DNA from 2 places in the Geodermatophilus sp. SYSU D00779 genome. Region 2 is predicted to be linked to the other one. Evidence: riboswitches for the same ligand, from Rfam matches in the RefSeq annotation. Region 2 holds a riboswitch; the other holds the start of a gene.
The links. Region 2 has a riboswitch for S-adenosylmethionine ahead of thrC (threonine synthase). Riboswitches for the same ligand answer to the same signal wherever they lie in the genome.
Positions count from the first base shown of each region.

Region 1 (7,453 bases), on a different contig from region 2:
TGGTCGGAGTGCAGCAGCCCCTCGAGCTGCTGGATCCGCTCGTCGTCCTCGGTCCCGGTCCGCACGACCAGCAGGTTGGCGTTGGGGTTGCCCTCGGCCGACTCCAGCGCCAGGGCGTCCTCGGCCGGGACGAGGTCGGCCTCGATGGCGTAGTTGCCGTTGATCACCGCGATGTCGACGTCGGCCAGCGACCGGGGCACCTGCGCGGCCTCGACCTCGGAGATCTTCAGGTCCTTCGGGTTGTCCTGGACGTCCAGCGACGTGGGCGCCGCGTCGCCGGTGTCGGCCAGGGTGATCAGCCCGTTGGCCTCCAGCAGCCGCAGCGCCCGGGCGGCGTTCGTGGGGTCGTTCGGGATCGCCACGGTCGCGCCGTCGGGGAGGGCGGCGAGGTCGGTCAGCGACTGCGAGTAGATGCCCAGGGGCTCGATGTGCACCGGCGCCAGCGGGGTGAAGTCGTAGCCGGCGCTGGCCTCCTGCTCCTCCAGGTACGGGATGGTCTGGAAGTAGTTGGCGTCCAGGGACCCGTCGTCCAGCGCGACGTTGGGCTGCACGTAGTCGGTGAACTCGACGATGTCGAGGTCCAGGCCGGCGTCCGCGGCCAGGTTCTCGTCGACGAAGCGCAGGATCTCGGCGTGCGGCACCGGGGACGCGCCCACCCGCAGCGGCTCGTCGGCCGCGGACAGCTCGGCCTCGCCACCGCCGCAGGCGGCCAGGAGGGCGGTCGCCGCGGACGCGGCCAGGAGCGAGGTGAGACGGGAACGCATGACGGGGGTCCTCCTCGGACGGTGGTGGGGAGATGGTGGCCGGCCGGCCACCGCGGGGTCGGTCGGGGTCAGACGTGCGCCAGCCGGCGCGCCCAGTGGTCGCCGGCCCACTGCAGGGCCTGCACGACGAGGAGCAGCAGGACGACGGTCAGCAGGGTGATGTCGGTCCGGAACTGCTGGTAGCCGAAGCGGATGGCGAAGTCGCCGAGCCCGCCACCGCCGACGGCGCCGGCCATCGCCGAGTAGCTGATGAGCGCGACGACGGTGACCGTGATCCCGGCGATGAGCGAGGGCCGCGCCTCGGGCAGCAGCACGGTGCGGACGACGTCCCGGCGGCGCGCGCCCATGGACATCGCCGCCTCGACCTTCCCGGGCGCGACCTCCCGGAGGCTGGTCTCCACCAGGCGGGCGAGGAAGGGGACGGCGCCGATCGTCAGCGGCACGATGGCCGCCGTCGAGCCGATCGTCGTCCCGACGATGCCGCGGGTGACCGGCGCGACCAGGAACAGCAGGATGATGAACGGCAGCGAGCGGCCGAGGTTGACCACCAGCCCCAGGAACCGGTTGAGCAGCGGCCGCGGGGTCAGCGCGCCGGGGGCGGTGATGGTCAGCAGGATCCCGAGCGGGATGCCGAGCAGCACGGTGAGCAGGGCCGAGACCCCGACCATGTACAGCGTCTCGCCGGTCGCCTCGACCAGCTGCGGCCAGACGCGGGTCCAGTCGCTCATCGGCCCGCTCCCGTCGCCGCCACCGCGCCCGTGTCCCGGGGTACCGCCTCGATGAGGACGCCGTCGTCGCGCAGACCGCGCAGCGCCCCGTCCAGCCGGCTCAGGTCGCCGGTGGCCCGCAGGAGCAACCGGCCGTAGCGGCCCCCGGCGACGGTCTCCACCGAACCGCCGGCGACCTCCACCGCGAGCCCCAGCTGCCCGACCAGGGTCTGCAGGACGACGGTCTCGGGCGTGCGGTCGGTGACGGTCACCCGGAGGAGGACCCCGTCGTGGCCGGCGCCGGCGTCGGCGAGCGGCGCGGGCAGCAGAGCGTCGCTCAGCGGCGAGTGCTCCCGGGTCAGGACCTCCGAGAGCCGGCCGCTGTCCACGACGCGGCCCCGCTCGAGGAGGACGGCGCTGTCGCACACGGCCTTGACGACCGCCATCTCGTGGGTGATGAGCAGCACGGTCAGGCCGAGCTCGGAGCGCACCCGGCGCAGGAGCTCCAGCACGCCGGTGGTGCTGGCCTGGTCCAGGGCGGAGGTCGCCTCGTCGCAGAGCAGCACCTTCGGGCGGCCGGCCAGGGCCCGGGCGATCGCCACCCGCTGCTTCTGCCCACCGGAGAGCTGCCCGGGGTGCGCATCGGCCCGCTCCCCCAGCCCGACCAGCTCCAGCAGCTCGACGGCCCGGCGGCGGCGCTCGGCCCGGCCCACGCCGGCCAGCTCGAGCGGGTGCTCGACGTTGCCGGCGGCGGTCCGCGAGTCCAGGAGCTCGAAGTGCTGGAAGACCATCCCGATGGAGCGGCGCGCCTGCCGCACCTGGTCGTCCGGCAGCTCGGTGAGCACCCGGCCGTCGACGGTCACCGACCCCGACGTGGGCCGCTCCAGCAGGTTCACCAGGCGCACCAGCGTGCTCTTGCCCGACCCGCTCGGGCCGACCACGCCGGCGAACTCGCCGGCCCCGACCTGCAGGGTGACGCCGTCGACGGCGACGACCTCCCCGGACCGCCTCCGGGCGGGGAAGACCTTGCGGACGTCGTGCAGATCTATCACGGGCGGGCAGTCCTCGGGGTGAGCAGGCGGGAACGAGATCCGGTCGGCGCCGGCCGACGGGCAGCCCCGGGCAGGGCCGCACCGACGGCCGGACGACGTCCGGGCGGCGCGGGGACGACGGACCAGCAGCGGCTGTGTGCCCCGAACGGTGGGGCAGCTACCGCGACGAGGCCCGGGCGGTCAGCGACACAGGGCCGCGGCGGTGCGGCACAGGTCGACGTGCCGGCGGGCCCACGTGGGCGCTGGGCCTGTCATCGTGTCCTCCATCGGTCCTGGCAGTAGCACCCTCGTCCGCCGGGGCGGGGGGTTGCTGCGGCGTCGTCGAGCCAGGTCTCTCGGCCGCTCCGGATGGCGTTGCCCATCGACTCTACTGAGCCGACCGGCCCGACCGACACGCCGGACCTGCGACCTCGCCCACAGGTGCGCCCGTGCGCCCTCGCACGGTCCTCTCCTCAGGACCGGGCCGCGGGGGCCGGCCGATGCCGCTGCCCCCCCCCCGCCGGTGACCAGGAGGACGGAGTCGGTGACGTCGGAGCCCACGACCACCCTGTGCCCCGCGGCCGGCTGCTGCACCCGTGTCACACCCAGCGCCTAGCCTCGGAGCGTGGGGTTCACCGTTCCCGACGCGCACCTGCTCGCGCTGCACGCGCACCAGGGCCAGGTCGACAAGCAGGGCCGCGACTACTACCTCGCCCACCTGCGGCCGATCGCCGAGGCCCTGCGCCGCCACGGCCCCCACGCCGAGATGGCCGGCGCGCTGCACGACATCGTCGAGGACACCCGCGACCACCCCGACCCCACCCGGCGCTACGACCTCGACCGGCTCCGCTCCCTCGGCGTCCCGGAGGTCGTCGTCGAGGCGATCGACGCGGTCACCCGGCGCCCCGGCGAGCCCTACATCGCCGGCCTGATCCGCCGGGCCGCGGCGCACCCGCTCGGCCGGCTGGTCAAGCTGGCCGACAACGCGCACAACCTCGCCTCGAACGCCGAGCTGGCGCGGGTCGACCCCGAGAAGGCGCGCAGTCTGCGCGAGGGCCGCTACCGCCCGGCCCGCCGGATCCTGTTGGCCGCCGAGGCCGCCGACACCCGCTCCGGACGCCGCGTCCTCGTCTGACCCGGTCCGCCACCCCGGCTCCCCTGCGCCGTTCGCGGCCCGCATGGCCATGCTCGACCCCCGCACGGTGAAGGGCATCATCCCGCTCGGCACCTCGATGGACTCCGAGAGCCAGCGCAGCCGGGACCTCGGGTGCTGGGACGGGATCGACTTCTGCACGCCGGCCATCGACGCACTCGCCGGGAGCGTCGGGGACGACTGGGTGATCCCGGTCGAGCTCGTGGACGCCGTCCTCCACGAGGGCCTCGGCGAGGACGTGCCCCCCGACGAGCGCGCGTTCTGGCACGCGGTACACCAGGAGAACCACGCCGGCGATGCAGGACGGGAGCGTCTCCGCATCAGCAGCATCAACCTGCGTGACCGCGACGGCTTGCTCAGCCGACTGGACAGCGTGCGGTGCCCGGTCCTGCGGATGCAGGGCACTGCAGACCCGGTCCACTCCGTGGCCGATGCCGAGGACGAGATCACGCTGTTCGTCAACAGCCCCGCCGCCGAGCTCCGCGTCGTGGAGGGCGGGCGGCACTTCCTGAGCGCATCGAACCCCGTGGACGTCGACACCGCGACGGTGGAGTTCATCGACCGCTGGTCGTAGCGACAGCCGCACGGTCGCCACGCACGCAGACGCGCGCGTCGTCGTCCGACGCCCACCGTCCGGCCACCTCTTAGGGTCCCGCGCCGAGCCCGCGAGGCGTGGGGATGGTCCTTCGTCAGCGGTGGAAGAACAGCCGGATGGCGGTGCCCGCCGGGTGGGAGTCGACCGCCGCGTCGTCGGCCAGGCTCCACGCCAGCCACATCCCCCGGGCGCCGTCGGGGCCCTCGGGAGGCGGGACGTAGCCGAGGGTCTCGTCCGGCAGGCCCGGCCCGGAGTCGGCGACCTCGACGACGAGGGTGTCCCCGTCGGTCCAGGACGACACCTCGGCGAAGGCCGCCACGCGCAGCGCGTTGACCACCAGTTCGTGGGCGGCCTGGACGACGTCGCCGACGCGCGCCGGCCACCAGCCCAACGCCGCTGCCGACACGGTGCGGCGCGCCTCCCGAGGTGTCGTCAGCACGGCGACGGAGGCGCGCGCCGGCCGCTGGGCCCAGACCGGGTGCACCGACCGGATGAACTGCTCCGGCCCCTCGTAGGCCGGCTCCGGGACCGGTGCGGAGCCACCCCAGGTGAGGGGGTGGGTGCGCGCCACCGCGTCGAGCACCGACGTCGGGAGCCGCTGCCGGTCGTGCAGGCACAGGCTGTAGTACGGCAGGGAGGCGTAGCAGCGGTTGGCGACGGCCTCGAACCGGCTCCACTCCCGCCCGTCGTCGCGGGCCAGCCAGGTCGGCTCCGCGGCGAGCCGCCAGGTCGGCGCCACGGCCTGCAGGGCCCGGAGGTCCCGGTCGTAGGCGTGCAGGGTGCGGTGCCCGCCCTGCCACCAGGTCTCCGCGGCGGCGAAGGTCGCCAGGCGACGCACGTCCGCGCCCAGCTCCTGGGTGAGCAGCGTCCGGACCCGCTCGCCGGCGACGACGAGCACCGGCTCCCCACGGGACAACCCCTCCACCGCGAACGGGACGACCCGGTCGACGAGCTCCTGGTCGGCGCTGAACGCGAAGGCCTCGTGGGCGAAGCTCCTCCCGTCCCAGTCGCCGGTCGGGCGGACCCGGCTCACGCCGGCACCGTCTCCCCGCCGTCCAGGCCGAACAGCCCCAGACAGAGGGCGGCCGTCCGAGGGGCCCGCACCAGCCGCAGGTGCACGTCGGCCCCGCGGAGCACCTGGGTGGCCCGGGCCAGCGCGCGGGCGCCCGCGACGTCCAGGAACCGGAGGTCCGAGAGGTCGAGCACGACCTCCCCAGGGGTGCCGCGGGCGACGTCGACGAGCGCGCGGGACAAGCCGTCGGCCTGGGTGACGTCGACCTCGCCGTGCAGCGACAGCGTCCGGCCCCGCCCGGACAGGTGGGCGAGGGGCTCCTCCTCGCCGGAGTGCTGGTCGGGGTGCAGGAGGGTCACCGGTCCGAGGACCTCCGCCCCCAGCGATGCCTCGTACAGGCAGAGCGCCGTCATGGCGACGCTGCCCATCAGGGCGTCGGCCAGCTGCTCGTAGACGTGCAGCCGTCCCCGGGCGTCGACCCCGCCGCGGACCAGCGGGGTGACGTCGGCGGCGACCCTGAGGCCGGTGCGTCCGCGCGCCAGTGCCGCATCGACCAGGCTCCGGTACGCCGCCACCTGCTCGGCCGGTGAGAGCTGCCCGCAGGAGGCGTACACCTCGGCGGTGCTGCGCACCTCCAGCTGCCCGCCGGCGAGCATCTCGTCCCGGCCCGGCAGCGGCGCCAGGGCCCGCAGCAGCTCCGGTCGCGACGCCCCGACGAGCAGCAGGTGCTCGCCGAGCCGCCGTCCCTCGTCGAGGAAGGGCAGGACGGCGGCCGTGAAGTCCGCGGCGTCGGCGAACGTCCAGCAGACGTGGTCGCCGGGGCGCAGACCCGTCGGGGCGTCCAGCCTCCGCAGGGCGCTCACGTCGGCGAGGTTACCGCCGGGTCCGCTCGGACGGGAGGGGCCGGCCTTCATCGACCCGGTGCACGGGCCGGGGCGGGAGGTCCGACGCCGGCCCGGCAGGCGCGGACCCCGCGGCCGTCGCAGGGGGTGCCCGGTACCGAGGAGACGGGCTACCGTCGGAGGGCCTGTGACCCAGCTCACAACGGAGGCACCGTGACGACGACCCCACCCCGTCCGCGCACATCCGGCCGGCCCCGCCCGGCAGCCGAGGACCGGCTCGCGCCGGAGGATCCCGGTACGCCGGCTCCGGTGGAGGGTGGCGAGCCCGTCGGCCTCCCCTCTCCGCGGGGCATGGCCCGGGGTCTGGTCGCGACGTTCACCCAGCCCCGGCCGATGGCGCGGGAGGCCGTCCGGCTCGGGCGGGACACCGTGCACATCCTCCGGGGCACCGCCGACGTCGCGCCCTCCCCGAAGGACAAGCGCTTCGCCGACCCCGCCTGGTCGCTGCACCCCGGGTACCGCCGGCTCGCCCAGTCCTACGTGGCGGCCGCGGCGTCGCTGGGCCGCCTGGTGGAGGACTTCGAGGCCGGCGGCGCCGACTGGCGCGAGGTCGAGCAGGTGCGCTTCGTGCTCAACGCCCTCACCAGCGCCATGGCGCCGACGAACACCCTGCTGGGCAACCCGGCCGCGCTCAAGCGGGCCTTCGACACCGCTGGGGTCAGCGTCGTCCGCGGGTTCCGGAACATGCTCCACGACCTCGTGCGCAACGGCGGGCTGCCCCGCCAGGTGGACCGCAGCGCCTTCACCGTGGGCGAGGACCTCGGCATCACCCCGGGCGCCGTCGTCCACCGGGACGAGGTCATCGAGGTGATCCAGTACACCCCCTCGACGCCGCGCGTCCGGCAACGGCCCCTGGTGATCGTGCCGCCGCCCATCGGGCGCTTCTACTTCCTCGACCTGCGACCGGGACGCAGCCTCGTCGAGTACGCGGTCAGCCGGGGCCTGCAGGTCTTCATGATCAGCTGGCGCAACCCGACGAGGGAGCAGTCCGAGTGGGGCCTGGACGAGTACGCGCAGGGCGTCCTCACCGCCGTGGACGTGGCCCGTGAGGTCACCGGCGCCTCCGACGTCACCACCCTGGGCCTGTGCGCCGGCGGCCAGGTGATGACGACGGCGCTCAACCACCTCGCCGCGACGGGGGACGACCGGGTGCACGCCGCCGGCTACGCGGTGACCCTGCTCGACTTCTCCAGCCAGGCTCCGCTCGGCGCCTTCTCCGGCCCGCGGATGCTGGAGGTCGCCCGGCGCAACTCCAGCCGGCGCGGCGTCATCACCGCCCGCCAGATGGG
Region 1 is NZ_JBJGZQ010000061.1:180-7,632, forward strand. Features, by position in the region: gene ACI79G_RS24765 (MetQ/NlpA family ABC transporter substrate-binding protein) at 1-764, opposite strand, end outside; gene ACI79G_RS24770 (methionine ABC transporter permease) at 833-1,492, opposite strand; gene ACI79G_RS24775 (methionine ABC transporter ATP-binding protein) at 1,489-2,523, opposite strand; gene ACI79G_RS24780 (putative leader peptide) at 2,704-2,790, opposite strand; SAM riboswitch class I at 2,784-2,878, opposite strand; gene ACI79G_RS24785 (HD domain-containing protein) at 3,128-3,637, shown strand; gene ACI79G_RS24790 (alpha/beta fold hydrolase) at 3,681-4,229, shown strand; gene ACI79G_RS24795 (anti-sigma factor RsbA family regulatory protein) at 4,345-5,283, opposite strand; gene ACI79G_RS24800 (MEDS domain-containing protein) at 5,280-6,125, opposite strand; gene ACI79G_RS24805 (PHA/PHB synthase family protein) at 6,456-7,453, shown strand, end outside.
Region 1: linked by a shared signal. The riboswitch ahead of ACI79G_RS24780 (putative leader peptide) and the one ahead of thrC (threonine synthase) in region 2 are both predicted to bind S-adenosylmethionine.

Region 2 (21,712 bases):
GCTCGGGACCGTCAGCGTGCTCCGGCCGGCGGGCGCTGTCACCGCATCCCGCCGCGGCCGGACGGGACCCGCGGCCGGGGACGGGGTGCCACCATGCCCGCATGGCCGGTCGAGTGCTGCTGGTCGAGGACGACACGTCCATCGGCGAGGCGCTGGTGTCGAGCCTGCGCAGCCACGCCTACGACGTGGCCTGGGAGCGCACCGGTGCCGCGGGTCTGGCCCGCGCCGCGGCCGCCCCGGTCGACCTCGTCCTGCTCGACCTCGGCCTACCGGACCTCGACGGCGTGGAGGTGTGCCGGCAGCTGCGGGCCACCCAGCCGGGGTGCGTGCTGGTGATGCTGACGGCGCGCTCGGCGGAGATGGACGTCGTCGTCGGCCTGGAGGCGGGCGCCGACGACTACCTGGTCAAACCGGTCCGGCTGGCCGAGCTGCACGCCCGCCTCCGGGCGCACCTGCGCCGCGGTGGCAGCAGCGGGACGACGGGGCCCGCCGTCCGCGCCGTGGGTGACCTGGTGGTCGACGTCGCCCGGCACCGGGTCACGGTGGCCGGCGGCGAGGTGCACCTGCGACCCAAGGAGTTCGACCTGCTCGCGCGGCTGGCCGCCCAGCCCGAGGTGGCGCACAGCCGGGAGCAGCTGATGGCCGACGTCTGGGACGAGAACTGGTTCGGCTCGACGAAGACCCTCGACGTCCACGTCGCGGCGCTGCGGCGCAAACTGCAGGAGGTCGCCCCGCCCGGCCGCCGGGTACCGCAGATCGTCACCGTGCGCGGGCACGGCTACCGGTTGGAGCTGGCCGCCCCCGACGGTCGGTAGCCGGTGGCCGGCCGGTCGAGGACGTCCGGCGCGGCCAGGGTCAGCGCCCAGGTGGCGGCGCGGGAGACGGTCCCCCCGCCGATGTCCGGGACGTCGACGTCGGCCAGGCGCTCGACGCGGATCGGCCCGCGGGTCAGGACGGTGTGCACCGTGTCGAGCACCGTGTCGAGGCAGCGGTGCGGGTGCGGGGTGTCCCGGGACACGTGCGCCTCGACGGTGAGCAGCTCACCGCCGTCCGGGGCGCCGGGGCGCTCGTCGGCCGCCCAGCTCGGGGCGATCGAGGTCGGTGCCGGAGCCTGCGCCCACTGCAGGGCCGCGGCGTAGTTCAGCAGCAGGGGCGCCAGCACGGGGTCGCGGGTGAGCAGACCACCGACCACGAGGTGTAGATCCGTCATCGTCGTCCTGCCGCGGGTGTCCGAGGGGCGGGGAGGGATTCCCTCCACGCTAGGCGGTCGGCGGCCGGTGCGGGACCAGCGCCGGGTAAGGAATGGGTAAAGCCCGTCCCGTGGTGGGCCGGGCGGCCCGCCGCTAGCGTGGCGCTCGGCCGGCGCCGAGACGACGGCGCCGGCGCCGAACCCTGGAGGCGGCCGTGTCCGACCACGTCTACCGGCTGAGCGAGATCGTCGGCAGCAGCCAGACCAGCGTCGACGACGCCATCCGCACCGCGATCCGCAAGGCCGCGCAGACGGTGCGGCACATCGAGTGGTTCGAGACCAGGGAGATCCGCGGCCAGGTGGTCGACGGCGACGTCAACTACTTCCAGGTGCGGCTGTCCATCGGCTTCCGCGTCGAGGACCAGTAGGACCTCCCTACCCCCACGCCTCGCAGGCGCGGCGCGGTGCCCCGGACGGGGGCCAGGGCGCCGAGCTCGTGAGGCGGGGGTCGTTCTTCAGTCGAAGCTGCCGGCGCCGTCCCGCCGGTAGGGGGAGCGCCGCTCGAGCTGCTCCCGCTCGCTGCGCTCGGCGCGCAGCCGCGCCGCCGTGCCCGGCGGGTAACCGGCCTTGGCGACCCGGTGCTCGGTGGTCTCGACCATGAACGCCGTCGAGAAGATGAGCCCCATGAGCAGCCCGCCGGCGGCGGCGGAGAGCCGGTAGACCAGCGGCACGGGGACGACGGCGACGCACAGCACGAGCACCGGCAGCAGCTGCACCACCGCCCGCGTCAGGTGGCGGCGCACCCAGCCGGGCTCCGTCGTGTCGGCCAGGACCCACGGGGAGAGCTCCCGCGGCAGCCGGCCGCCCAGCGCGTAACGCACCCACTGCAGCGGCGTGGGCCGACGCGTCTCGGTACGGGTTCGCACACCGACGACGGTAGGCCGCTCCGGGCGTTGCCGGGGGCCTGTGACCGGGAGCACACTCGGCCCGCGCGACCCGACGGCGAGGAGGTCCGGCATGCACATCCGTCAGCTGCTCCGCCGCAAGGGAGCCGACGTCGCCACCGTCGACGCGGCCGCCAGCGTCCGCACCGCCCTCGCGCTGCTCGCCGAGCACGGGGTCGGTGCCCTGGTGGTCTCCCAGGACGGACGCCGCGTCGACGGGATCGTCTCCGAGCGGGACGTCGTCCGGGCGCTGCACGAGCGCGGCGCCGGGCTGCTCGCCGACCCGGTCGCCAGCGTGATGACCGCGCAGGTGCACACCTGCGTCCCGGACGCGGGCGTCGAGGAGCTGGCCCGCACGATGACCGAGCACCGGGTGCGGCACGTCCCCGTCGTCGAGCACGGCGCCCTGGTGGGCATCGTCTCCATCGGCGACGTCGTCAAGGCCCGGCTCGACCAGCTGGAGGAGGAGCGCGCCCAGCTGGTCGACTACATCCAGACCGGGTGAGCGACCCCGTCCTCCTCACGGCCACGGGTTCGGGACGGGGCCAGGCGTAGCCTGCCACGCGTGGACGAGCGGCGCGCCGGGGTCGCCTCCGGACTGGCCGCGTACGGCCTCTGGGGGCTGTTCCCGCTGTACTTCCCCCTGCTCGAGCCCGCCGGCGGGCTGGAGATCGTGGCCCACCGGGTCATCTGGTCGCTGCTGTTCGTCGCCGTCCTGCTGACCGCGGTGCGCGCCTGGCCGCAGGTGCGCGCGACGGTCACCGACCGCCGTGCGCTGCTGGTGCTGTCCGGCGCCGCGGTGCTCATCGCCGCCAACTGGCTGGTCTTCGTCTACGCCGTCAACTCCGGGCACGTGGTCGAGACCTCGCTGGGCTACTTCATCAACCCGCTGGTCAGCGTGCTGCTCGGCGTCGTGGTGTTCGCCGAGCGGCTGCGCCGGCTGCAGTGGGTCGCCGTCGGGATCGCCGCGGTCGCGGTGGGCGTGCTCACCGTCGACTACGGCCGCCCGCCGTGGATCGCCCTGGCGCTGGCGGTCAGCTTCGGCCTGTACGGGCTGATGAAGAAGCTGGTCCGCGTCGCGGCCGCGCCCGGGCTGTTCGTGGAGACCGCGCTGGTCGTCGTCCCCGCGGTGGTGGTCCTCGCCGTCCTGCACGCGCGGGGGGAGGGGACGGCGGGCAGCGCCGGCACCGGACACCTGCTGCTGCTCCTGAGCTCGGGCGTGGCGACCGCCGTGCCGCTGCTGCTGTTCGCCGGCGCGACGCGGCGCATCCCCCTGTCCACGGTCGGTCTGCTGCAGTACGTCACGCCGCTCATGCAGCTGGCCATCGGCGTCTTCCTCTACGGGGAGCCCATGCCGCCGGCCCGGCTGGCCGGCTTCGTCATCGTCTGGATCGCCCTGGCCGTCTTCACGGTCGACAGCCTGCGCAACGCCCGCGCCGGAGTCCGCGGGCGGAGGGTGGAGGCCGCGCCCGCGCCGGTCTGAAGGAGGACCCCCTCGCCCCCGCCACCCGGCCCTCTCCCGGGGCCCGCCGCGAGCTCGCGAGTGGTGGGGAGGAGAGGGTCCTCCCACCTGCACGGGGCGCCGGTGGCTCCGGGATGTCGGTTGGCGGGACTACCGTCGGGGGTGTTCCGAAGGAGGACTCCCGTGTCTGCCGAACCAGCTCCCGCGGTCTCCCCGCCGGGGGGCGAGGTGCCTCTTCCCCCGGCGGCCGACCCGACCCCCGCTCCCGTCCCCGACCCGCCCGCCCGACCCGGTGGCCTGACCCGCCGCGAGCACGAGATGCTCGCGTTCGAGCGGCAGTGGTGGCGTCGGCCCGGTGCCAAGGAGACGGCCATCCGTGACCGCTTCGGCCTGGCCCCGACCCGCTACTACCAGGTGCTGAACGCCCTGGTCGACCGGCCTGCGGCACTCGAGGCCGACCCGCTGCTGGTGCGGCGGCTGCGCCGGCTGCGCGCCGCGCGCGGACAGCGTCGATCGTCTCAGTTCCTGGGCAACGGAGGCCGCGCCCTCTAGATTTGGTCACCGTGGGCAGGCACGCCGCGCCAGGCGGTGACGGAACGGACCGGGGGAGCACCCCCGTCCCGCACGGACGACGCCGCACCGACGGCCCGCCCGCCGCGCCTCCGGCCGCACGCGAGCTGGGCGACCGCCCGACGGCGCCCAACCGCAGTCGCGCCGACCGACGGCGTGACGGACTGCTCGAGGCGGGGGAGGACCCGGGTCGCCCCCGTCCCCCGCAGGGCCGCCCGGTGCCGCCGGCCGCCCCGCCACGCGCCGCCGTCCCGGCCCGCGCCGCCGCACCCGCCCGCCCTGCCGTCCCGGCGGCGTCGCGCGGTGCCTCCGCTGCACGGAGCGGCAGCTCGGCCGCCGGCGCTGCACGTGCCGCCGTGCCCGCCGCCCAGGGCAGCCGCGCCGCAGGAGCCCGCCGCGCCGCTGCGGTCCCCGCCCGTCCGGTACCGGTCCCGGTCGCCGGTGCCGCGCCGTCCGCCGACCGTCCGGCGCCGTCGGCCGCCCGCCCCGCGCCTTCGGCCGGTCGCCCGCGGCCGACCCCGTCCGCCGACCGGCGGCCCGCGGAGCCCGCGCCGCGGACCCGCATGCGGCTGCCGGTGCCGCCGTCCGCGGCCGCGGCGCCGGCCGCGCCGGCTGCCCCCCGCACCACCGTCGCCCCGTTCCAGGCGGTGCCCACGCCCGAACCGGCCGACGACCCGGCGCCGGCCGCCCGCCCCGCGGAGACACCCCGCCGCCGTGCCGCGGACCGGGTCCGCCCGTGGGCGGCCGACGCGGCGTCGGTCGGCGCCGCGGTGACGACGGGTCACCCGGCCGCGGCCCAGCCCGCCGACGAGCCCGCCTGGTCCTCCGGCCGGCCGCCGGCCGCCGCGTCGTCCCCCGGCGCCGCCCCGGGGTACCGCGACTGGACCAGCCCCTCCCGGACCCGCGACGAGGCCCCGCCCGCGCCGCCGGCCACCGAGGCGATCCCCGACCGCACGCCCGCCGGCTCGTCCCGCGCGGCCGCGCCCGCGACCGAGGCCATCCCCGACCGCACGCCCGTCCACGACGACGAGTACGACGACGACCGGTACGGCGACGAGTACGACGACGACCGGTACGGCGACGCGGACCCGCCGGACGACCACGAGGACCGCCGCGGGCCGGACACCGGCAGCTCCACCGGCGTCGTCGGGGGCCGCGCCGCGTTCCGTGCGGAGCGCCAGGCCGCCGAGGCCGAGCGGCTGCGCGCCGTCCGCGCCGCCCGCCAGGAGGAGCGGCGCACCACCGGGGTGCGCCGCGCCGCGGTGGGCCTGCTGGCCGTCGCCGTCGTCGCCCTCGTGGTGCTCGGCGTCTACTCCTTCACCTCGCCCGAGGCCCAGGAGGTCTCGCGCGACGCCTCGACCGAGCCCAGCGCGACGGTGCCGGCCCCCGCCGTGCCGAGCTCCGCCCTGCCGCCGCTGGACGTCCAGCCGCTGCCGCCGGTCGACGCCGCGCCCGCCACGCCGGTGCGCGTGCCCGTGACCGTGCTCAACGCCACGGGCGTCCCCGGCCTGGCGGGGGACATCGCCGCGGAGCTGACCTCCGGGGGCTGGTCGTCCGCGGGCGTCGGGCAGTACGACGGCGCCGACGTCGCGACGACGACCGTCTACTACACCGACGGCGACCAGGCCCAGTACGACGCCGCCATCCAGCTCGTCCAGCAGTTCCCGGAGATCAGCGGCCCGGCGGTGCGCTTCTTCGAGGTCCCGGACGTCGGGACGCCCGGTCTCGTGGTCGTCACCACCGGCGAGTGGCTGCCCTGACCGGTTCCGCCCGCCTCCGGAACCACCGGGCGCGGCCGCGCGTTGGCGGCTCCGTGCGTCCCGTTCGCGGGCCCGTGCGTCCCCGCCCGCGTCCCGGCGCCCGCGCGACGTCCGCCGCCCTGCTCCTGCTGCTCACCCTGGCCGTGGCCGGGCTGCTGCCCGTCGTCCCGGCCGCGGCGGCCGAGGACGTCACCACCGAGGAGGCACGGGTCCCCGTCGGCACGGGCGCGGACGCCGCCGAGCTCGACACCACCCTGTACCTGCCCGCATCCGCGACGGCCGACGAGCCGGCGGCGGCGGTCGTCCTCGCCCACGGCTTCGGCGGCAGCAAGGACTCGGTGGCCGACGACGCCCGCGACCTGGCCGGCCGCGGCTACGTCGTCCTGACCTACTCGGCCCGCGGCTTCGGGGAGAGCACCGGCCGGATCGGGCTGGACGACCCGCGGTTCGAGGTGGCCGACCTCTCCGCGCTGCTCGACCGGCTCGCGGGGCGCGACGACGTCCTGCTCGACGCCGAGGGCGACCCGCGGGTCGGCGTCGCCGGGGCCTCCTACGGCGGCGCCCTGGCCCTGCTCGGCGCCGGCTACGACGACCGCGTCGACGCGATCGCCCCGCAGATCACCTGGAACTCCCTGACCGCCGCGTTCTTCCCCTCGCAGGTGGGCGAGCCGGCCGCGGACACCGTCGCGGCCACCCCGCAGGCGGCCGACGGCGGGGTCTACAAGCGGCTGTGGTCGGGCCTGTTCTTCGGCGTCGGGTCGGCCCCCACCGGCGGGCTGCTCGGCGCGCTCGGCGGCGGCGACGGAGACGGCGACGGCGACGGCGCTGCCGCGGCCGGCGGCCCGCCCGCGGACCTCCCCGCGGACCTCGGGTCGATCGACCCGGCGGCGGTGGACCCGCAGGCGGTCGAGCAGCTGCTGACCTGCGGCCGCTTCACCGCCGAGGTCTGCGCGGCGTACCAGTCCGCGGCGTCCACCGGCACGCTCACCCCCGAGATCGCCGCCGTGCTCGACCGCAGCAGCCCGGCCGCGGTGCTCGACCGGATCGACGCCCCCACCCTGCTGGTCCAGGGCACCCAGGACTCGCTGTTCGGCCTGGGCCAGGCCGACGCCAACGCCCGCGGCATCGCCGCCGACGGCACCCCGGTGAAGGTCGTGTGGTACGCCGGCGGCCACGACGCGCAGGCCTCCGAGCGCACCACCGAGGAGCTGCGCGAGCAGGTCGCCGGCTGGTTCGACTGGCACCTGCGGGGCCGGGGTGAGGACCCCGGCACCGGCTTCGAGTTCCCCGCCCCGACCGGCGTCACCGCGACCGTCGGGACCGTGCAGGGCGGCAACCGCACCGTGACCGCGCCGGCGTACCCGGGCCTGGCCGGCACCGAGCCCGCGCAGCGCCGGGCGGTCGCCGTCGACGGTCCGCTGCAGCCGGTCGTCACGCCCCCCGGTGGGACGCCGGCCGCGATCACCGTCGTCCCGGGGCTGGGCTCGCTGGCCTCGGCGCTGGCGGGGCAGTCGTTCGAGATCCCCGGCCAGTTCGCCGCCTTCGAGAGCGAGCCGCTGGACGAGGCGGTGGAGGTCGTCGGCGCCTCCACGATCGACCTCGGCGTCGCCTCGCCCGGCGGCTCGGCGACCCTGTTCGCCAAGCTCTACGACGTCGCCCCCGACGGGACGGCGACGCTGCCGTCGGGCCTGGTCGCACCGCTGGCGCTCACCGGCCTGTCCGCCGACCCGACCGCGCCGACGCGGGTGAGCGTGACGCTGCCGGGGATCGTGCACCGCTTCGAGGCCGGGCACACGATGCGCGTGGTCGTCTCCTCGACCGACCAGGCGTTCGCGCTGCCGGCCGAGGCGGCCGTCTACTCCGTCGCGCTGGCCGGGGGCGGGGACGCCGCCGCCCTCGCCGTCCCGGAGGTCGGCGGGCGCACCGAGGCCGCCGACGGCACCTCCCGCTGGTGGGTGCTGCTCGGCGTCGTGGTGGCGCTGGGCCTGCTCGGCTGGCTGGCCGCGCTGCTGTGGGGACGCCGGCGCCGCCGGCGGGTCTCGGTGGTCGAGCCCGACGGCGAGGACGTGCCGCTGCGCTTCACCGGCGTCTCCAAGGCCTACAAGGACGGCTTCGTCGCCGTCCGCGACCTCTCCTTCGAGGTGCGCCGCGGCCAGGTCCTCGGCCTGCTCGGCCCCAACGGCGCGGGCAAGACGACGTCGCTGCGCATGCTCATGGGGCTGATCCGGCCGACCGAGGGGCGGATCACCGTCTTCGGCCACGAGATCCGCCCGGGCGCGCCGGTGCTGTCCCGGCTGGGGTCGTTCGTCGAGGGCACCGGGCTGATGCCGCACCTGTCCGGCCGCGACAACCTGCGGCTGTACTGGGCCGCCACCGGCCGCCCCGCCGAGGACGCGCACATGGCGGAGGCCATCGAGGTCGCCGGCCTCGGGACCGCGATCGACCGGCCGGTGCGCCGCTACAGCCAGGGCATGCGCCAGCGGGTCGCGATCGCCCAGGCGATGCTGGGGCTGCCCGACCTGCTGGTGCTCGACGAGCCGACCAACGGGCTGGACCCGCCCCAGATCCACGCCATGCGCGAGGTGCTGCGCTCCTACGCGGCGACCGGCCGCACGGTGATCGTCTCCAGCCACCTGCTCAGCGAGATCGAGCAGACCTGCAGCCACGTCGTCGTCATGGCCAAGGGGCAGAAGATCGCCCAGGGCACGGTCGAGGAGATCGTCGGCACCGGCGGGTCGGTGCTGGTCGGCCTGGCCGACGACGCCGACACCGAGCGGGCGGCCGCCGTCCTCACCGGGCTGCCCGGGGTGACGGTGGAGCGGACCGACGAGGGGCTGGTCGCCGACCTCGACGGCGCCGGCCGGGCGCGGGCGCTGCAGGCGCTGGTGGCGGGCGGCATCGCGGTGGACGCGTTCACGCCGCGCCGGCGGCTGGAGGACGCGTTCCTGGCACTGGTGGGGGAGGACGCGTGACCACCGGGCACGTGCAGCCGACCGGGGCGGTCGCCGGGTACCGGCCCGAGCGCACGCTGCGGCTGTCGGTCGAGCTGCGCCGGCAGTTCAAGCGCCGGCGCACCCTCGGCGTCCTGGTGCTGATGGTGGCGCTGCCGCTGGTCCTCATCGCCGCGCTCCAGCTGGGCGGCACCGAGGAGGCCGAGGAGAACAGCCGGATCAACCTCGTCGACGTCGCCACCGCCAGCGGGCTGAACTTCACGCTGTTCGTGCTGTTCGCGACGACGAGCTTCTTCCTGGTCGTCGTGTACGCGTTGTTCTTCGGCGACACGGTGGCCAGCGAGGCCCAGTGGGGGTCGCTGCGCTACACCCTGGCCACCCCGGTGCCGCGGATGCGGCTGCTCCGGCAGAAGTGGCTGGCCGCCCTGGTGCTGTCGGTCGGCGCGCTGGTCACGCTCGTGCTCACCGCGCTGCTCGCCGGCGGCATCGCGTTCGGCTTCGACGCCGTCCGGACACCGGTCGGCGTCACGCTGGGCCAGGGGGAGGGGCTGCTGCGGCTGGCCGGGATGGTCGGCTACCTCGCCGTCCACCTGCTCGTCGTCGGCACGCTGGCGTTCTGGCTGTCCACCGTGACCGACGCGCCGCTGGCCGCGGTCGGCGGGGCGGTGTTCACGATGTTCGTCTTCGCGATCCTCGACCAGGTCGAGCAGCTGGGGTCCATCCGCGACTTCTTCCCGACCGCGGAGGAGTTCGCCTGGACCGACCTGCTGCAGACCCCCGTCGACTCCGGCGACCTGTTCCGCGGCGTCGTCCAGTCGCTGGTCTACGCGGTGGTGTTCACGGCACTGGGCTTGCGGCACTTCTCCCGCCGCGACGTGACGTCGTAGCAGGAGGTGAGCCGCCCTGCGAGGGCGGGACGCGGGGACGGGCCCGGAGGGTCCTCCCCGCGTTCGCGCGCAGCGGCTCCGCGCAGCAGGGGGACGGCAATCGGCCGCGGTGCGATCCGGAGGATCGCAGTGTCACAGCGACGCGCGGACGGCCTGGGCCCAGCCCTCGCCCATCGGGGCGTCGGTCACCGACACGTTGGGGACGGCGGCCAGCAGGTCGGCCATGCCGTCGACGGTGGCCCCGTTCGCGGTGATCCACAGCCGGCCGACCGCGGGCGCCATCTCGAGGTCGCTGACGCTGTCGCCGATGGCCACCGCCTCGGCCGGGGTCAGCCCGCGCCGCTCGAGGTCCCAGGCGATCGCCGCGCCCTTCGTGATCCCGCGCGGCATCAGGTGGTAGACCCGCACCGGCGCCTCGGCGGGTGCCAGCGTCGTGCGGGCCGTGCGCGGCAGCGCCCCGTTGTCCTTGAGGGTGAGCCAGCCCAGCCCCCGCTCGGCGAGCCAGGCGTCCACCGCCAGCGGGTCCAAGCGGCCGCGCAGCAGGGCGTCGGTCTGGTGGGTGGCGTGCCACGGCGCGTGCCACTCGACCTGCCCGGGGTACTGGGCGACCAGGGCGTCGACCACCCCGAGCTCGGCCATCACCGCCATCGGCGTGCGCCCCGCGTGCTCCGCGGGCAGCGCGCCGGTCAGCCGGTGGGTCCGCCGGGCGGCGTCCCAGCTGATCGTGGCGCCCAGCTCGGCGATGGCGCCGTCGGCGGCGAAGATCCGCGCCGCCTCCACCACCTGCTCGAAGGTGCGGCCGCTGACCAGCACGAGCGCCACGCCGGCGCGGTGCAGCTCCAGCAGGGTGGCCGCCGGCTCGGCGGTCAGCTCACGTCCCTCGGTGTGCCAGAAGGAGCCGCGTGGGCCGACCATCGTGCCGTCGAGGTCGGTGTAGACGACGCGCGTGCTCACCAGCCCATCCTGGCCCGGCCCACTGCGACGCCCGCGACGTGGGTAGAGTCCTGGGCGTTCCACTCATCCAGAGGGGCAGAGGGACACGGCCCGACGAAGCCCCGGCAACCGCCGCACCGCGCGTCCGCGCAGCGGAAGGGTGCCAATTCCGTCCCGCGCGGCTCGACGGCCCGACGCGGGGAAGATGAGGAGGTAGTCGTCGCATGACCCTGACCGCTCCCGGTTCTCTGCAGGCCGACTCCGGCGCGGGCGGCCCCGTCCCGCCGTCCCCGGCCCGCGGGCTCGTCTGCCGCAACTGCGGCGCCACCTTCGGCCTCATCGCCGAGCACGCCTGCGCCGAGTGCTTCGGCCCGCTGGAGGTCGACTACGACCCCGAGCTCATGCGGGCGGTCACCCGCGAGCAGATCGAGGCCGGCCCGCAGAACATCTGGCGCTACGCCGCGCTGCTCCCCGTGGGCCAGGACCCGGCCGACCGCGTCACCCTCGACCCGGGCATGACCCCGCTCGTGCGCGCCGACCGGCTGGCCGCCGAGCTGGGCCTCACCGGCGGGCTGTGGGTCAAGGACGACTCGGCCAACCCCACCCACTCCTTCAAGGACCGCGTGGTCAGCCTGGCCGCCACCGCCGCCAAGCGGTTGGGCTACGCGAAGATCGCCGCCGCCTCGACCGGCAACCTGGCCAACTCGGTGGCCGCGCACGCCGCCCGCGTCGGCCTGCCCTCCTTCGTCTTCATCCCGTCGGACCTCGAGCCGGGCAAGGTCGTGCAGTCGGCCATCTACGGGCAGACGCTGGTCGCCGTCGACGGTTCCTACGACGACGTCAACCGGCTGACCAGCGAGCTCGCCGAGACCGACGAGTTCGAGGACACCGCCTTCGTCAACCAGAACGTGCGGCCCTACTACGCCGAGGGCTCCAAGACGATGGGCTACGAGATCGCCGAGCAGCTCGGCTGGCGGATCCCGGCCCAGGTCGTCATCCCGATGGCGTCGGGCTCGCTGCTCACCAAGGTGGACAAGGCGTTCCGCGAGCTGACCGCGGCCGGCATCGTCGAGGCCACCGAGTGGACGATCTTCGGCGCCCAGTCCGCCGGCTGCGACCCCATCGCCACCGCCTTCGACAACGGCTGGGACGTCGTCAAGCCGGTCAAGCCGACCGGGATCGCCAAGTCGCTGAACATCGGCAACCCCGCCGACGGCCCCTACGCCCTCGACGCCATCCGGCGCACCGGCGGCGCCGTCGGCCGGGTGGACGACGCCCAGATCGTGCGGGGCATCCGCGACCTGGCCCGCACCACCGGCGTCTTCGCCGAGACGGCGGGCGGCGTCACCACCGCGGTGCTGCGCCAGCTGGTCGAGGACGGTCGGCTGGACCCGGCGGAGGAGACCGTCATCCTCAACACCGGCGAGGGGCTGAAGACCCTCGACCCGCTGGAGCCGGTCGTCGGGCCGACCCACCGGGTGGCGCCGTCCCTGTCCTCGGTCCGGGGCGCGGGGCTCATCGGCTGACCCGCCGGGGTGGTGCCGGGTCGCGGGGGACGGGTGTCCCCCTCGATCTGGGGTCCCGTGTGCGTGAGCCTGCTCTCACCACGCGTTTTGTGCTGTACGTTCTCCCGCGGTTCGGTTCCACGTTCGTGATCTGCGGGCGGAAGAGCTCGACCCGGCCTCCCTGGTCGGTGGGAGGTCGTCCGCAGGCACGAAACGTGGGAGCGCACGTGGCACAGGGCACCGTGAAGTGGTTCAACGCCGAGAAGGGCTTCGGCTTCATCGCCGTCGACGGCGGTCAGGACGTCTTCGTCCACTACTCGGCCATCCAGATGGACGGCTACAAGAGCCTCGACGAGGGCCAGCGGGTCACCTTCGAGGTCGTCCAGGGCGAGAAGGGTCCGCAGGCCGACGCCGTCCGCGTCGCCTGAGCTCGCGTAGGCGAGCACCCGGCACAGCGCCTGAGAACCACCTCAGCACGACCACCGAGGCCCGGTTCCCCGAGAGGGGGCCGGGCCTCGGTGCTGTGCTGACCGTCGTCCTCCGGACGACACCGCGACCACGTCTCGTCCACGTGTCGCGTCGAGCCCAGCCGTTGCCCGACGTCCGGGGGCCTCCGGCCCCCGCGCCGCCGGCCGACCCTCGCGGGGCGGCTCGCTCGGACACCGCCACCCGGTGCCGTCCCCGTGGTCCGTCGAGCGCGTCCGCCCGCGCTGCGAGCCGGTGCCGCAGCCGTGGGCGGGAGTGTGGTCCCGCGCGCGTGACCGCGGGACGCTGCCCCCGGGAGGCGCGGTCGGCGCCGGGGGACGAGGGGGTGGCCATGTCGCGCGTCGCGATCGTCACGGGTGGTGCATCCGGGATCGGACGAGCCCTGGGGACGGCGCTGGTGCGCCGCGGGGACCGGGTGGTCCTCGCCGACGTCGACGGCGCGGCGGCCGAGGAGGCCGCGGAGCGGCTGCGCGCCACCGGGCCCGGCACGGCGACGGCTGCCGTCGTCGACGTGCGCGAGGCGGACGCGGTCGCCTCGCTCGTCACCGGCACCGCGGAGCGGCACGGCCGGCTGGACCTGCTGTTCAACAACGCCGGTATCGGGATCGGCGGGCCGGCGGAGGAGCTGGCCCTGGCGCACTGGGGCCGGACCCTCGACGTCAACCTCCGGGGTGTGGTGCACGGCGTGCACGCCGCCTATCCGCTGATGGTGCGCCAGGGGCACGGCCACATCGTCAACACCGCGTCGCTGGCCGGCCTCCTGCCGTCGCCCGGGTCCGTTCCGTACGCGACGACGAAGTGGGCGGTGGTCGGGCTGTCGCTGAGCCTGCGGGCGGAGGGCGCCCCCCGGGGCGTCCGGGTGAGCGTCGTCTGCCCCGGTGGTGTGGACACGCCGATCCTCGACAAGGGGATGCCCGCCGACCTGCCGCGGGTGCCCAGCGTCGAGGGGATCGACACCCGTGCCCTCATCACCCGGTTCAGCGGTGGGCGGCTGTACAGCGCCGAGGCCCTGGCCGCCGACGTCCTCCGCGGCGTGGACCGCAACCGGGCGGTCATCGTGGCGCCGCGTCAGGCCCGCGTGATGTGGCGGCTCATGCGCCTGTCCCCGTCGCTGGTGCTGCGCGTGTGGGGGGCCGCGGCGGCCCGCGGCCCCTGGGGCCCTGCGGCCCGGCAGGCGCCGGCGCCCGTGCCGACCGCCGAGGTCTCGGGAGGTCGCTGACGGCCCGGAACAGCCGCCCGGGTCACCCCGTTCTTGCACTCGGCAGGGGCGAGTGCCAGACTCGGGTTGGCACTCGACAGTGCCGAGTGCCAATCAGGTCGGAACGGTGAGGCACTGGTGTGCGGGCCGACGGAGTGCCCGCCGCGCTGGTGTCGTCCGTCGCGGGCGCCGGTCCCGGCCGTGCAGCGATCCATGCATGGAGGACATCACCACATGGCCAAGATGATCGCCTTCGAGGAAGAGGCTCGCCGCGGCCTCGAGCGGGGCATGAACACCCTCGCCGACGCCGTCAAGGTGACCCTCGGCCCGAAGGGCCGCAACGTCGTCCTCGAGAAGAAGTGGGGCGCCCCCACCATCACCAACGATGGTGTGAGCATCGCCAAGGAGATCGAGCTCGAGGACCCGTGGGAGAAGATCGGCGCCGAGCTCGTCAAGGAGGTCGCGAAGAAGACCGACGACGTCGCGGGTGACGGCACCACCACCGCCACCGTGCTCGCCCAGGCGCTCGTCCGCGAGGGTCTGCGCAACGTCGCCGCCGGCGCCAACCCGATGGCCCTGAAGAAGGGCATCGAGAAGGCCGTCGAGTCGGTCACCGAGTACCTCCTCTCGACCGCCAAGGACGTCGAGACCAAGGAGCAGATCGCCGCCACCGCGTCGATCTCCGCCGCCGACACCGCCATCGGTGAGCTCATCGCCGAGGCGATGGACAAGGTCGGCAAGGAAGGCGTCATCACCGTCGAGGAGAGCAACACCTTCGGCCTCGAGCTCGAGCTCACCGAGGGCATGCGCTTCGACAAGGGCTACATCTCGCCCTACTTCGTCACCGACGCCGAGCGCATGGAGGCCGTCCTCGACGACCCGTACGTGCTCGTGGTCAACTCCAAGATCAGCTCGGTCAAGGACCTGCTCCCGCTGCTGGAGAAGGTCATGCAGTCGGGCAAGCCGCTGGCCATCATCGCCGAGGACGTCGAGGGCGAGGCCCTGGCGACCCTGGTCGTGAACAAGATCCGTGGCACCTTCAAGTCGGTCGCCGTCAAGGCCCCCGGCTTCGGTGACCGCCGCAAGGCCATGCTCGCCGACATCGCCATCCTTACCGGTGGCCAGGTCATCAGCGAGGAGGTCGGCCTCAAGCTCGACACCGCCGACGTCTCCCTGCTGGGCCGCGCCCGCAAGGTCGTCGTCACCAAGGACGAGACGACGATCGTCGAGGGCGCCGGTGACAGCGACCAGATCGCCGGCCGGGTGAACCAGATCCGCGCCGAGATCGAGAAGTCGGACTCCGACTACGACCGCGAGAAGCTGCAGGAGCGCCTGGCCAAGCTGGCCGGTGGCGTCGCCGTCATCAAGGCCGGCGCCGCGACCGAGGTCGAGCTCAAGGAGCGCAAGCACCGCATCGAGGACGCCGTCCGCAACGCGAAGGCCGCCGTCGAGGAGGGCATCGTCGCCGGTGGTGGCGTCGCCCTGGCGCAGGCCACCACCGTCGCGTTCGAGAAGCTCGACCTCGAGGGTGACGAGGCCACCGGTGCCAACATCGTGCGCGTCGCGCTCGAGGCGCCGCTGAAGCAGATCGCCGTCAACGCCGGCCTCGAGGGCGGCGTCGTGGCGGAGAAGGTGCGCAACTCGGAGACCGGTCAGGGCCTCAACGCCGCGACCGGCGAGTACGTGGACCTGGTCGCCAGCGGGATCATCGACCCCGCCAAGGTGACCCGCTCGGCGCTGCAGAACGCCGCCTCCATCGCGGCGCTCTTCCTCACCACCGAGGCCGTCATCGCCGACAAGCCGGAGAAGGCCGCCCCGGCCGTGCCGGGCGCCGACGGCGGCATGGGCGGCATGGACTTCTGAGTCCCGCCCGCCCCTCGCGCTGAGGGGCACCGCACCACCAGCACTGCCCGGCAGGGGCGGTCCCGCACTCGCGGGGCCGCCCCTGTCGGCGTTCCGGGGCTCTCGGACGGCGGCCACCCTTCAGGGGCCCGCGCCGAGCGTGCGAGGCGTGGGGGGAAGGGTGGTCCTTCTTCAGCGGCGTCCGTCGCCCAGCAGCCAGCCGCACGGCTCGGCCAGCGCCTCGGCCTCCTCCGGGCCCCAGGAGCCCGGCGCGTAGCGGTGCACCTGCGGGGGGCGCTGCTGCAGCGGGGCGAACGCCCGCCACGCGTGCGCCAGGCCGTCGCTGCTGGTGAACAGCGACCGGTCGCCGACGAGCACGTCGTGCAGCAGGGACACGTAGGGCGGCAGCGGCGTCCCCCCGGGGACGTCGGCCAGCTGCAGCGTGGCCGTCGCCGTGGCGAGGGAGAGGTCGGGACCGGGTTCCTTGGCGACGACCTGCAGGTCCACCGCGCCCGACCCCGACAGCGACAGGGACAGCACGTTGCCGTGGCCGGGGACGTCGGTGACCGGCCCGTCGGGACGGCGCAGCAGCAGGCTCACCCGCTGCTCGCTGGCCGCCATCCGCTTGCCGGTCCGCAGCACGAACGGGACGCCGTGCCAGCGGTCGGTGTCGACCCACAGCCGGGCGGCGACGTAGGTGTCGGTCCGCGAGTCGTCGCTGACGCCCTCGATCTCGGTGTAGCCGTCGAACTGGCCGAGCACGACCTCGTCGGGGTCCAGGGGCCGGAAGGCGGCGAGCACGCCCTCGCGGGCCTCCTGCAGGTCGGCGGGGTCGAAGCTGGCCGGCGGCTCCATCGCGACCTCGGCGGCGACCTGGAACAGGTGGGTGACCAGCATGTCGAGGGCGGCACCGGTGGCGTCGTAGAACTCCGCGCGCTGGGCGACGTCGAGGTCCTCGGGGACGTCGACCTGCACCTGCGCCACGTGGTCGCGGTGCCACGCGTGCTGGAACAGGCCGTTGGCGAAGCGCAGCACGTGCAGGTCCTGGGTGCCCTCCTTGCCTAGGAAGTGGTCGATCCGGAAGACCTGGTCCTCGTCGAGCACGGAGTGCACCAGGTCGTCGAGCTCGCGGAAGCTCTCCGGCGAGGTGCCGTAGGGCTTCTCGTAGACGACGCGTGCGCCCTCGGTGAGCCCGTGCTGCCCCAGTGCCCGGGTCAGCTTCTCGAAGGCCGACGGCGGCACGGCCAGGTAGTGCACCAGCTGCGGGTCGCCGCCCAGCTCCTCGCGCGCCTCGCCGAGGACGTCGAGCAGGCTGCCCGGGTCGGACTCCGCGAAACCGCCGCCGGCGAAGCGCAGCCGCGCGGCGAACTCCTCCCACGGGCCCTGGTCGGGGTGCGGGCCGAACTCGGTGAGCGCGTCGTGCACCAGGTCGGCGAAGTCCACGTGCGAGACGTCGCCGCGGCCGTTCCCGACCAACCGCCAGTCCTCCGGGAGCAGGCCGCGCTGGGCGAGCTCGAAGAAGGCCGGCAGCACCATCCGGCGGGACAGGTCACCGGTGGCGCCGAACAGGACGAAGACGGTCGGGGGGAGGTCGGTCACGCGGGTCGGTGTGCCCGCGCGGTGGCGCAGTCACGCGTGCGCACCGAGGGCCCGCCCCCGCGAACGGGAACGGGCCCTCGGTGTGTCCGGGGTGTCAGGGCCCGGCTGCTGCCCCGACGTGTGCCGGCCGGATCAGCGCGACCGCGTCAGAGCCGCGACCGTGCTGGCCCCCGAGTCGGAGGTGACGTTGAACCGGTTGTTGGTCGGCAGGACCGGACCGTTGCGGAGGTCCACCGACCAGGTGCCGTCGGCCAGGACCGGGACGTTGACCTGGATGACCGCGCCGCTGCCCGCGACGTCGCCGACCCGCAGGTGCACCCGGTTGGCGCTGGTGTCCTGGGCGGTGCCGGAGATCCGGTACTCGCGCCGGTCGGCGCGGTACTGGGCCCGGCTGACCGTCACGACGTCGCTCGGCTTGACGACCGCGTTGACGCCCGTGGCCGTGGTGCTGCCCGTGCGCTGGGTGCCGGCCAGGGCGAACACCTGGACGGTGTAGTCGACGCCGTTCGTCAGGCCGGTGACCGTGCCGGAGGTGGCCGTGGCGGCGACCGCTGCCGTCACCGGGGTGGCGGCGCTGCCGACCGGCGGCGTGGCCACGACCTCGTAGCCGGTGATCGCACTGGTGGGGTTGCCCGGCTGGGCGGCCGTCCACTCCGCCGTGACCGACTCGTGGCCGGCCAGGACGCGGGTGAGCGAGGGCGCCGTCGGAGGCACCACGACCGGCTCGGTCGGGGTCTCGACGGTGCCGCCACCCCCGGTGCCGTCACCCGTGCCGCCCGTGCCGCCACCGGTGGTGTCGGGGTTGGTCGGGTCGGTCGCCGGGGTGATGCTGCCGTCGGCGTTGAGCGTGCCCAGCTGCACCACGGGGCTCCACTGGCCGTTGGTGGCCTCGAGGATGAGCCCGTAGGCCTGCTCGGCGACCAGGCCGTGGATGGTCGCCGAGTTCTCGCCGGGGTTGGCGCCCTGGCGGACGGCGATCTCCTGCCCGGTGACCCCGTCGACGACGGCCACCCGGTACTGGGTGACCGGGTTGGCGTCCACCGGCTGGGCCGGGGTCGTCCAGGTCAGCGTGACGTCCGTGCCGCTACGGGTCGCCGTGACGCTCGTGGGAGGCACCGGGGCCTGCGAGGCCGGACCGGCCGGGCAGCCACCGAAGCCGGGGCCGTCGGTCTCGCCGAACTCGTACAGCGAGTTGCCGAGGGCCAGCTCGCCCGAGTCCTGCATCCAGGAGGTCACCACGTGCTCGCCGTCGAGGACGCGCTCGGCGTCGGCGGCGGAGTACATGCCGAAGGTGACCGAGAAGGCGCCGTCCCCAGCGGTGCCCGTGACCTCGTACCCGGGGCCGCCGTTGGGCTCGGCCGGGTCGACGACCGGCGTCCAGCCGATCGCCCGCTCGCCGATGAGGGTGGGCGGCGTGCTGGGGTCGGGACGGCGCATCTCCGGGTTGACCACCTCGACGACGAAGCGCGAGAGGTCGAAGCGGGTGCCGAAGTCGTCGCCGTAGGTGCCGCTGATGGTGACCGTGCCCTCGACGTCGCCGTCCGCCGCCGTCGCGCCGAAGTCGCTGTGCGTGACACTGGTGATCTTCGCCGAGCTGACGTAGGCGCCGTCGGTGAAGGCGGTCTCGCTGAAGCGCACCTCGACGAGGTCGCCGCCCTGGATGTTGGGCGTCACGCCGGTCCAGCAGGAGCCACCCGGGTGGTTGAACTCCAGGAAGCCGGTCGCGTCGACGACGCCCTCACCGATCCCGATCTGCTGCCCGTTGCGCGAGACGGTGACGGTCGCCGTCTCGCCGGCCTGGTCGGTGTAGCCCTCGAGGGCCACCATGTCGCGCTTGGGGAAGACCTCGATGTTGCCGGGACCCAGGGGCGGGTTCCCGGCCTGGGCCATGGTCGCGAAGGTCACGAGGCTCCCGGTGGCCGTCAGGGCCACCAGACCGCCGGCGATCAGTCGCCTGGGGGATCGGGACGTTCGCGACGCGGGGGGAACCACAGCCTTGTGCGCACCCCCGCGACCGCCGTGCTGGGTCGGTCGTGTCCTGGTCATCGCCTACTCCGCAGTCGCGCCGGACCCCACACCACCGTGGGCCGGTCTCGTGGGGGTCACGGTCGTCGCGCGGCGACGCGCCCGGCAGCCGAGCGGAGGGGGAGCGGATCCCCCCAATCCGGGGGCGCGACCGGTCCGCGTCGGCGGCGGTCGGGGCGGGTAGGCGCTGGTCGTGGCGGTGGTCATCGGGACGTCGGGCTGGCAGTACCGCGACTGGCGCGGCCGCTTCTACCCGCCGAAGCTGCCGCAGCGGCTGTGGCTGGAGCACCACGCGGAGCACTTCGCCACCGTCGAGAGCAACAACGCCTTCTACCGGCTGCCCGAGCGGACCACCTTCGAGGCCTGGCGGGAGCGCACACCCGCCGACTACCGGTGGGCGGTCAAGGCCAGCCGGTTCCTCACCCACGTCAAGCGGTTGCGCGACCCCGGGGAGCCGGTCGCCCGGCTGGTGGACCGGATGGCCGGCCTCGGCGACCGGCTCGACGCCGTCCTGCTGCAGCTGCCGCCCACGCTGAAGGCCGACCCGGACCTGCTGCGCGAGTGCCTCGCGCAGTTCCCGGCCGGCGTGCGCGTCGCCGTCGAGCCGCGGCACGACTCCTGGTGGACCGACGAGGTCCGCGCGCTGCTCGAGCGCTACGGCGCGGCGCTGTGCTGGGCCGACCGGGCCGAGCAGCCGGTCGCGCCGCTGTGGCGCACCGCCGACTGGGGGTACCTGCGCCTGCACACCGGGGTCGAGGGCTGGGCCTACCGCCCGGAGGCGCTGCAGGCCTGGGCCGAGCGGCTGTCGGAGACCCACGGCGACTCCGACGTCCTCGTCTACTTCAACAACGACCCCGGAGGTGCGGCCGTCACCGATGCCGTGGTCTTCGCCGAGGCGGTGCGCCGCACGGGCCGGACGCCGACCCGCGTGCCCACCGCCGACCAGGCCAGCGGCCGGGCCTGGGCGCCCCCGGAGACGCCGCAGGCCGGGACGCCGTGACACCGTCGTCCCACCGGACGCCACCGCGGCCGGGTGCGGTGCCCGAGCCACGTGGAGCCGTTGTGCCGTCCTCGAGGACCCCTCCGGGCAACTCGTCACGACCGGACGGTCGGCTCAGCCGTCGTCCGAGCCGTGGCGCCCGTCGTCGGAGCTGCGCTCGGCCTCGCGCTCGTCCTCCCGGGGCTTCGACGACGACCACGCGGGGCTCCGGACGGGTCGGGGCGACCCGGCCGGCCGGGCGGTCGGTGTGACCATCGGCACGTCCGGCGGCGGCTCGAGGCGGCCCACCCGTCCGGGTGGCGTCACGCCAGCACGTGCGGGTCCTCCCGGAACGCCACGCCGAGCTGGTCGGCGGCCCGGCCGAGCACCGACTGGACGGCGAGGGTGTCGGCCAGCGGCATCACGGCGCTCTCGGTCCGCCCGGCCCGCAGGCACTCGGTCACCTCGGCGAACTCGTGGCTGTAGCCGGTGCCCGACGGCGGCAGCGTGATCTCCTCCGGATCGGCGCCGGAGCGGTGCAGCACGATGGTGCGCGGGTGGTGGAAGCGGGGCAGGACGTCGATCCAGCCGGCGGTGCCGAACACCCGCGCCTGCCCGGGCGTCGGGTACCGCAGCGAGGCCGTCAGCGTGGCCGACCGGCCGTCGGCGTACCCCAGCAGCAGCGCGGCCTCGGCGTCGACGCCGGTGGGGAACAGCGACCCGGTCGCGGTGACCGTGTCCGGGTCGCCGAGCACCATCTGCGCGAACGAGACGACGTAGACGCCGACGTCGAGCAGCGCCCCGCCGCCGAGGTCGTGGGCGAACAGCCGGTCGGCGGGGTCGTACTCGCGGGCCACGCCGAGGTCGGCCTGCACCGAGCGGACCTCACCGATCGCGCCGTCGGCCACCAGTTCCCGCAGCCGGACGACGACCGGCTGGAACCGCGTCCACATCGCCTCCATGACGAAGACCCCGCGCTCCCGGGCCCGCCCGACCACCTCGCGTGCGCCCTCGGTCGTGGCGGTGAAGGTCTTCTCGACCAGCAGCGCCTTGCCCGCGTCGATCGCGGCGAGAGCGACCGCGTGGTGCTGGGGGTGCGGCGTGGCCACGTACAGCACGTCGACGTCCGGGTCGGCCAGGACGTCGGCGTAGGAGCCGTGCGCCCGCTCGAGCCCGTGCCGCTCGGCGAACGCCGCCGCGCGCCGTGCCGACCGGGAGGCGACCGCGACCGGCCGGGCGCCGGGCACGTGCGCGAAGTCCGCCATCACGTTCTCGGCGATGCGGCCCGGTCCGACGACGCCCCAGCGGATCTCCTCGCTCACCGGCAGAACGCTAGTGCCGCGGGCAGACTGTCGCCGTGGCGGTGCTGATCGACCCCCCGG
Region 2 is NZ_JBJGZQ010000015.1:78,803-100,514, forward strand. Features, by position in the region: gene ACI79G_RS13865 (response regulator transcription factor) at 102-815, shown strand; gene ACI79G_RS13870 (hypothetical protein) at 779-1,210, opposite strand; gene ACI79G_RS13875 (dodecin) at 1,405-1,617, shown strand; gene ACI79G_RS13880 (DUF5313 family protein) at 1,705-2,115, opposite strand; gene ACI79G_RS13885 (CBS domain-containing protein) at 2,207-2,638, shown strand; gene rarD (EamA family transporter RarD) at 2,699-3,616, shown strand; gene ACI79G_RS13895 (DUF3263 domain-containing protein) at 3,779-4,147, shown strand; gene ACI79G_RS13900 (LytR C-terminal domain-containing protein) at 4,729-5,925, shown strand; gene ACI79G_RS13905 (alpha/beta fold hydrolase) at 6,000-8,897, shown strand; gene ACI79G_RS13910 (ABC transporter permease) at 8,894-9,763, shown strand; gene ACI79G_RS13915 (HAD family hydrolase) at 9,896-10,717, opposite strand; SAM riboswitch class I at 10,778-10,908, shown strand; gene thrC (threonine synthase) at 10,921-12,222, shown strand; gene ACI79G_RS13925 (cold-shock protein) at 12,429-12,629, shown strand; gene ACI79G_RS13930 (SDR family NAD(P)-dependent oxidoreductase) at 13,019-13,906, shown strand; gene groL (chaperonin GroEL) at 14,120-15,748, shown strand; gene ACI79G_RS13940 (glucose-6-phosphate dehydrogenase) at 15,920-17,326, opposite strand; gene ACI79G_RS13945 (fibronectin type III domain-containing protein) at 17,459-19,231, opposite strand; gene ACI79G_RS13950 (DUF72 domain-containing protein) at 19,545-20,351, shown strand; gene ACI79G_RS13955 (Gfo/Idh/MocA family protein) at 20,654-21,652, opposite strand; gene ACI79G_RS13960 (DUF4031 domain-containing protein) at 21,688-21,712, shown strand, end outside.